Regions from separate parts of the Bradyrhizobium sp. CCBAU 21365 genome, predicted to be linked through region 2. Evidence: predicted binding sites of a transcription regulator. Region 2 holds the regulator's gene; the other holds the start of a gene.
What was found. Region 2 encodes PhoB, which activates phosphate uptake and scavenging genes when phosphate is short. Its sites were predicted from a motif close to TGTCATNNANCTGTCAT; they were not measured.

Region 1 (4,210 bases), 1.1 Mb from region 2:
GCGGCGGCGGCGCCGGCAACAATCCGGAGCAGCTGTTCGCCGCCGGCTATGCCGCCTGCTTCATCGGCGCAATGAAGTTCGTGGCCTCGCAGGGCGGCCCCAAGGTTCCCGCCGACGCCTCGGTGACCTCGACGGTCGGCATCGGCCCGCGCTCGGAAGGCGGCTTCGGCCTCGCCGTCGAGCTCGCGGTGTCGCTGCCCGGCCTCGCCCGCAACGATGCCGAAGCGCTGGTCGAGAAGGCCCACCAGGTGTGCCCCTATTCCAACGCGACCCGCGGCAATGTCGACGTCAAGCTGAGCGTCGTCTAATTCCACATCACGCAATGGTCCGCCGCGACACGTGGCGGACCATCGCTCTTTCAGCGGCCGGTTCGCTTGGCGAACGCATGCGCCGCCTGCTGCATGGGCCTGCGCCGACGGAAGCATTGCTGCCCCGGCTGAAGACCGTTAGCTCTGGGACCCTCGTTATCTGATCCCAACTGAGCGAAGGTTGCTTCCATGAATACCCCAGCGGCTACGGGCGCGATGACCGGCCTGCGCGTGATCGATCTGACGCGCGTGCTCGGCGGTCCGTATTGCACCCAGATTCTCGCCGACCACGGCGCCGACGTGATCAAGGTCGAGCCGCCCGCCGGCGACGAGGTGCGCGACTGGGGCCCTCCCTTCCATGACGAGGACGCGGCCTATTTCGTCGGCATCAACCGCAACAAGCGCTCGATCGGCCTCGACCTCGCCTCCGAGGGCGGACGCGCGGTGCTGATGAAGATGCTCGAGACCGCCGACGTGCTGATCGAGAATTTCAAGCCGGGCACGCTCGACAAATGGGGCATCGGCAACGACGTGCTGCGCGCGAAATTTCCGCGCCTCGTGCATTGCCGGATCTCCGGCTTCGGCGCCGACGGCCCGCGCGGCGGCAATCCCGGCTATGACGCGATCATCCAGGCGATGACCGGCATGATCGCGGCGACCGGCTCGCCGGAGAGCGGCCCGATGCGGATCGGCGTGCCGCTGGTCGACATCACCACCGGGCTCTACGCCACGATCGGCATCCTGATGGCGCTGTCGGAGCGGCAGCGCTCGGGGCTCGGCCAGTTCATCGAGACCACGCTGTACGAGACCGGGCTCGCGATCATGCATCCGCACACCGCGAACTATTTCATGCATGGCAAGCCGCCGTCGCTGACCGGCAACGAGCATCCCAACCTCGTGCCGTACGCGATCTTCCCGACCAAGACCGACAACATCTTCATCGGCGTCGGCAATGACGGCACCTTCCGCAAGCTCGCCAAGGAGATCGGCAAGCCGGAGCTCGGCACCGATCCGCGCTTTGCCCGCAACAAGGACCGCATCGCCAACCGCGATGCGCTCCGCGCCGAGCTGGCAGCGGTATTCAGCCAGCACGAGGCCGAGCCGCTGTGCAACCGGCTGCTCGCCGCCGGCCTGCCGGCCGGCCCGGTGCAGAAGATCGACCAGGCGCTGACCAACCCGCACACCATCCATCGCGGCGACGTCATCGAGAAGGATTGGTACAAGGGCGTCGCCTCGCCGATCCGCCTCGAACGCACCAAGCCGAACCTGCGCCGCACGCCGCCGAAGTTCAGCCAGCACGCGGCCGAAGTGCTCGGCGAGTTCGGCTACGCGAAGGACGAGATCAACGGCCTGGTTGAGAAGGGCGTGGTCTGCGGTCCCCAGCGCAAGCGCTAAAGGCGTTTCGAGCCTGTCCCGCACGTGATGCGGGATGGGCACCGGTTCGCGTCAGGACAAAGCTGGAGCGTCGGCCCGTCTCGAACCGGCCGACGCATCAACACTGCGGTGCAACGTCGCGTCCGGCGTTGCACCGCACGGAGCCGGCTGCGGTCTTCGCCTTTTTTACCGCTTCCCTTCGCTTCGGCTTCCCCCCTACCATGACTTTCGTTTATACGGTCATTTGAACGTCATCCGGCGCTGATAACGCGCGCAACGAAAGATGATGTTCCAATTGGGAGGGGTTTTGATGATCTTTCGACGACTAGGCGCTGCTGCGGCAGCCGCTGCCGCGCTTGCATTCGCGTCGCCCGCGTTTGCGGTGACCGAGATCCAGTGGTGGCACGCGATGACCGGCGCCAACAACGACGTCATCGTCAAGCTGGCCAACGACTTCAACGCCTCGCAATCCGACTACAAGGTGATCCCGACCTACAAGGGCGGCTACGCCGACACCATGAACGCCGGCATTGCCGCGTTCCGCGCCGGCAACGCGCCGCATATCATGCAGGTGTTCGAGGTCGGCACCGCGACGATGATGGCCGCCACCGGCGCCGTCAAACCGGTCTACAAGCTGATGGCCGACGCCGGCGAGAAGTTCGACCCGAGCGTCTATCTGCCCGCGATCACCGGCTACTACTCGACCTCGAAGGGCGAGATGCTGTCGTTCCCCTTCAACTCGTCGTCGACGGTGATGTGGGTCAATCTCGATGCGCTGAAGAAGGCCAACATCGCGGAGATTCCGAAGACCTGGCCGCAAGTGTTCGACGACGCCAAGAAGCTGAAGGCGGCCGGCTACGCCACCTGCGGCTTCTCCGGCTCGTGGGTCACCTGGGTCAATCTCGAACAGCTCTCGGCCTGGCACAATGTGCCGCTCGCCAGCAAGGCCAACGGCCTCGACGGCTTCGACACCGTGCTCGAATTCAACGGCCCGCTGCAGGTCAAGCATCTCGAGAACCTCGTCGAGCTGCAGAAGGACAAGACCTACGACTATGCCGGCCGCACCAACACCGGCGAAGGCCGCTTCACCTCCGGCGAATGCCCGATCTACCTGACCTCGTCGGCCTTCTTCGGCAACGTCAAGGCGCAGGCCAAGTTCAACTTCACCGCGGCGCCGATGCCCTATTATCCCGACGCCAAGGGCGCGCCGCAGAATTCGATCATCGGCGGCGCCTCGCTCTGGGTGATGGGCGGCAAGTCGGCCGAGGAATACAAGGGCGTGGCCAAGTTCCTGACCTTCCTCTCGGACACCGACCGCCAAATCTGGATCCACAAGGCCTCGGGCTATCTGCCGATCACCAAGGCCGCCTATGCCAAGGCCAAGGAAGAGGGCTTCTACAAGGACCAGCCCTATCTCGAGACCCCGCTGCTCGAGCTCACCAACAAGGAGCCGACCGCGAATTCCCGCGGCCTGCGCCTCGGCAACATGGTGCAGCTGCGCGACATGTGGTCGGAGGAGATCGAGCAGGCGCTGGCCGGCAAGAAGACCGCCAAGCAGGCTTTGGACGCCGCCGTCGAGCGCGGCAACCAGATGCTGCGGCAGTTTGAAAAGACCGCCGTCCGCTGACATGATGCCTTCGGGCATGATCCGGAAAAGCGCGCAGCGGTTTTCCGAAAAGATCATGCCCTGACGACAAGCTAAAGCGCGATGACGATCCGACCTCATCTCATCGCGCTTTAGGGCCATCAACCGGCAGGCCGCATCCGCTGCCTGCCCTTCTTCCGAGCCCATGCAAAAGCAAGCGATTTTCCAATCAAAGCTGTTGCCTTACGCGCTGGTTGCCCCGCAACTCGCGATCGTTCTGATCTTTTTCTACTGGCCGGCCGTGCAGGCGGTGATCCAATCCTTCCTGCTGCAGGACGCTTTCGGCCTCTCCACCAGCTTCGTCTGGTTCGAGAACTATCTCGATCTGTTCAAGGAGCCGGCCTATTTCGCGGCGATCGTCCGAACCTTCGTGTTCTCGTTCGCGATCGCGGTCTCCTCGCTGTCCTTCGCGCTGCTGCTCGCGGTCATGGCTGACAGGCCGCTGCGCGGCTCGACGCTGTATCGCACGCTGCTGATCTGGCCCTATGCGGTGGCCCCGCCGGTGGTCGGCGTGCTCTGGGTGTTCATGCTGCACCCCTCGCTCGGCGTGCTGTCGCGCTATCTGCGCGGCATGGGCGTCGACTGGAATCCGCTGCTCGACGGCGACCAGGCGGCGGCCCTGATCATCCTCGCCGCGGCCTGGAAGCAGATCTCCTACAATTTCCTGTTCTTCCTCGCCGGGCTGCAAAGCATCCCGAGGAGCGTGATCGAGGCCGCCGCGATCGACGGCGCCCGCCCGATGCGGCGGTTCTGGACCGTGATCTTCCCGCTGCTGTCGCCGACCATCTTCTTCCTCTTGGTCATCAACATCGTCTACGCCTTCTTCGACACCTTCGGCATCATCGACACCATGACCCGCGGCGGTCCCGGCAAGGCAACCGAG
Region 2 (4,210 bases):
GCTGCGGCAAGTCGACCCTGCTGCGCATCTTCAACCGGATGTACGACCTCTATCCGGGCCAGCGCGCGGTCGGCCAGCTGATGCTGGACCAGACCAACATTCTCGACCCCAAGCTCGACCTCAACTTGCTGCGCGCGCGGGTCGGTATGGTGTTCCAGAAGCCGACGCCGTTCCCGATGACGATCTACGAGAACATCGCCTTCGGCATCCGCCTCTACGAGAAGATCTCGAAGTCCGAGATGGACGACCGGGTCGAGAAGGCGCTGCGCGGCGGCGCGCTGTGGAACGAGGTCAAGGACAAGCTGAACGCCTCCGGCCTGTCGCTCTCCGGCGGCCAGCAGCAGCGCCTGTGCATCGCGCGCACCGTGGCGGTGCGCCCCGAGGTGATCCTGTTCGACGAGCCGTGCTCGGCGCTCGACCCGATCTCGACCGCCAAGGTCGAGGAGCTGATCCAGGAGCTCTCCGAGGACTACACGATCGCGATCGTCACCCACAACATGCAGCAGGCGGCGCGCGTCTCCGACAAGACCGCCTTCATGTATCTCGGTGAGCTGATCGAGTTCGACGACACCAACAAGATCTTCACCTCACCGAGCGATCGGCGCACCCAGGACTACATCACCGGCCGGTTCGGCTAGAGCATGATCCGGAAAAGTGGGAACCGGTTTTCCGATCGGATCATGCTAAAATTCAGGACACGAAACCATGATCCCCGGGATCATGGTTGAGGGAGACAAGCGATGGCTTCTGAACATACCGCCAAGGCATTCGACAGCGATCTGCAGGAGTTGACGCGCCTGGTCGCCGAGATGGGCGGCCTGGTCGAGCGGATGATTACCGAGTCGGTCGACGCACTGATCCGTCGCGACGTCGCGCTCGGCAAGCGCGTGGTCGCCGCCGACATCGAGATCGACAATCTGCAGCGCAACATCGAAGAGCGCGCGGTGCTGACGATCGCGCGCCGCCAGCCGATGGCGATCGACCTGCGCGAGATCGTCAGCGCGATGCGTGTCGCGACCGACCTCGAGCGGATCGGCGACCTCGCCAAGAACATGGGCAAGCGCGTCGCGGCGCTGGAGAGCGATTTCCAGCCGCTGAAGCTGATCCGCGGCCTCGAGCACATGACCGACCTCGTGCTGTCGCAGGTCAAGTCGGTGCTCGACGCCTACGCCGCGCACGACCTGCCGGCGGCGATGAACGTCTGGAAGGGCGACGAGGAGGTCGATGCGATCTGCACCTCGCTGTTCCGCGAACTGCTCACCTACATGATGGAAGATCCGCGCAACATCTCGTTCTGCATCCATCTGATGTTCTGCGCCAAGAACATCGAGCGGATCGGCGATCACGCCACCAATATCGCCGAGACCGTGTTCTACATGATCGAGGGCCAGCAGATCACCGACAAGCGCCCGAAGGGGGACATGACCACTTTTGCCACCACGGTGCCGGGCAACTGAGGCATGATCGGCAAGTGCGGGACCGGCAAGAGCGAAACTGGATGATCCTCGCGACAAATCGTTTCCGCGGGGACTATGCTCAAGGAAGTAAGCGTTTCGGTTTGCGTCTGGGCAACGGATCACCACAGAGAAAGAACTTAAACCGATGAGCGCACGCATTCTGGTAGTCGAAGACGAGGAAGCGCTGACGACGCTGTTGCGCTACAACCTCGATGCGGAAGGCTACGATGTCGAGACGGTGGGGCGCGGCGACGATGCCGACACGAGGCTGAAGGAGCGCGTTCCCGACCTCGTGGTCCTCGACTGGATGCTGCCGGGCCTGTCCGGCATCGAGCTGTGCCGTCGCCTGCGGGCGCGGCCCGAGACCAAGCAGCTTCCGATCATCATGCTGACCGCGCGCGGCGAAGAAAGCGAGCGCGTGCGCGGACTTGCCACCGGCGCCGACGATTACATCGTCAAGCCGTTCTCGGTGCCGGAACTGCTGGCGCGGGTGAAGGGCCTGTTGCGCCGCGCGAGCCCGGAGCGGCTTGCGACCGTGCTGACCTATGGCGACATCGAGCTCGACCGCGAGAAGCGCCGCGTGGCGCGCTCCGGCCGCCCGATCGATCTCGGGCCGACCGAGTATCGCCTGCTCGAATTCTTCCTCGAGCATCCCGGCCGCGTGTTCAGCCGCGAGCAGCTGCTCGACAGCGTCTGGGGCCGCGACATCTACATCGATGAGCGCACCGTCGACGTGCATATCGGCCGCCTGCGCAAGCTGCTCAATCCGGGCCGCGAGCAGGATCCGATCCGCACCGTGCGCGGCGCCGGCTACGCGCTCGACGACCGCTTTGCCAAGGCCGAGCCGCAGCCGTAACGGGCGCGTGGCCATCGCAAGCCGCATCACCGGCGTCGTCCCGGCGAAAGCCGGGACCCATACGCCGCGGCCGGCGTAATCGGCACGTGGCCAGACGGCTTTCTAACAACACGCATTAGTGGTTATGGGTCCCGGCTTTCGCCGGGACGACGCCGGTGATGTAATGGGCTACGGACAAAAAAAATCCCCGCTTTCGCGGGGATTTGTTTTTGAGTTCTTCCGTCTTTTCCCGAGTGCTCACTTGATCTGCGGTTTCGCCGACGGCCGGCGGCGATCGGCGGCGGGCTGGTAGGCGACGCGCGAGTGATGCGCGCAATAGGGCAGGCCGGCGAGCGCCTTGCCGCCGCAGAAGAAGAATTCCGGGCTCGAGGGATCGCCGACCGGCCAGTGACAGGTGGCCTCGTTGAGCTCGAGCAGCGACAGCCGCTGGCTCATCGGCACCACATTGTCGTAGGAGATCGGATCGGGCTCCATCTCGACCTCGAAGGCGTGCGCCAGCGCGGTGTTGCCGCGCGACACCGGCCGCGCTACCCGCATCATGTGCTGGGCGGGGCGGGCCTTGCGCTGCCGCGGCGCGGCCGTGGAGGGTGCCTTGGCGCGGCCGGAGAGGCCGAGCCGATGCACTTTGCCGATCACGGCGTTTCGCGTCACATTGCCAAGTTCCGCCGCGATCTGGCTGGCCGACAGGCCAGACTCCCAGAGCTTCTTCAGCTGCTCGACGCGATCGTCGGACCAGGTCAATACAGTCATCGCATTCTTCCCTTCGCGTAGCGCCGGCCAATCATTGGAGCGGCGCTGCGAGCCAATCTGGACAAATATCCCTGCGGCCAGAATCCCTTAGCCCTCGCCGGGCACGGTGTTGCGCCCGAACGTTTACGCGAGACACGAAGGCTACTTAGAGGGTCCAGTACCGCCGCACGAGATGTCGTACCCGACAGGCCAAACGCTACAATATGGCGTGACTCTGGCGCAAGAGTCCGCGGCCGTGCGTCCACATGTTCCCACACAGTTAAGCATCGCGATGAGGCTTTTCCACCGCACCGGAATGCTCCGGATTGCGCTCGTTTCGCATTGCAGGAAGGCCACTTCGTGGCGATTGACACTTACCGACCGCAGCATAGAATGCCCGCCACGTGCCGCCCGCAAAGGCGGCCGTTTTGTTTTCCGAAGCTGGCCGTTGCTGCGCTGGCGTCAAGGCGCGCGGCAATTGTCGGCTTAAAAACCGTCAGTGAACGCCATGACCAACGCTGCCACGTCGCATCTGCTCCCCGTCTTCGCCAGGGTCGATCTCGGCTTCGAGCGCGGTGAGGGCGCCTGGCTGATCGCAACCAACGGCGACCGTTATCTCGATTTCACCTCGGGCGTCGCGGTCAACGCGCTCGGGCACGCGCATCCGCATCTGGTCAAGGCGCTGCAGGAACAGGCGACCAAGCTCTGGCACATGTCGAACCTGTTCAAGAGCCCGGACGGCGAGGCGCTTGCCGCGCGGCTGTGCGAGCAGAGCTTTGCCGACTTCGTGTTCTTCTGCAATTCCGGCGCCGAAGCGATGGAGGGCGTGATCAAGCTGGTCCGCCACTATCACTTCTCCAAGGGCCATGGCGAGCGCTACCGCATCATCACCTTCGAGGGCGCCTTCCACGGCCGCACGCTGGGCACGCTGGCGGCGACCGGCTCGACGAAATATCTCGAAGGCTTCGGCCCGCCGATGGACGGCTTCGACCAGGTGCCGCATGGCGACATCGAGGCGGTGAAGAAGGCGATCGGCCCGCACACCGCCGGCATCCTGATCGAGCCGGTGCAGGGCGAGGGCGGCGTGCGCTCGGCGCCGCAGGCGTTCTTCAAGGCGCTGCGCGCGCTCTGCGACGAGCACGGCCTGCTGCTCGCCTTCGACGAGGTG

Region 1: the regulator PhoB is predicted to act here: its motif matches at 1,921-1,937, upstream of ugpB (sn-glycerol-3-phosphate ABC transporter substrate-binding protein UgpB).

What each region holds. Positions count from the first base shown of each region.
Region 1 covers NZ_CP030036.1:112,231-116,440, forward strand. Annotated here, with positions in the region: gene XI02_RS00500 (organic hydroperoxide resistance protein) at 1-308, shown strand, start outside; gene XI02_RS00505 (CaiB/BaiF CoA-transferase family protein) at 498-1,703, shown strand; gene ugpB (sn-glycerol-3-phosphate ABC transporter substrate-binding protein UgpB) at 1,993-3,309, shown strand; gene ugpA (sn-glycerol-3-phosphate ABC transporter permease UgpA) at 3,473-4,210, shown strand, end outside.
Region 2 covers NZ_CP030036.1:1,183,418-1,187,627, forward strand. Annotated here, with positions in the region: gene pstB (phosphate ABC transporter ATP-binding protein PstB) at 1-638, shown strand, start outside; gene phoU (phosphate signaling complex protein PhoU) at 741-1,457, shown strand; gene phoB (phosphate regulon transcriptional regulator PhoB) at 1,603-2,313, shown strand; gene XI02_RS05515 (GcrA family cell cycle regulator) at 2,551-3,063, opposite strand; gene XI02_RS05520 (aspartate aminotransferase family protein) at 3,551-4,210, shown strand, end outside.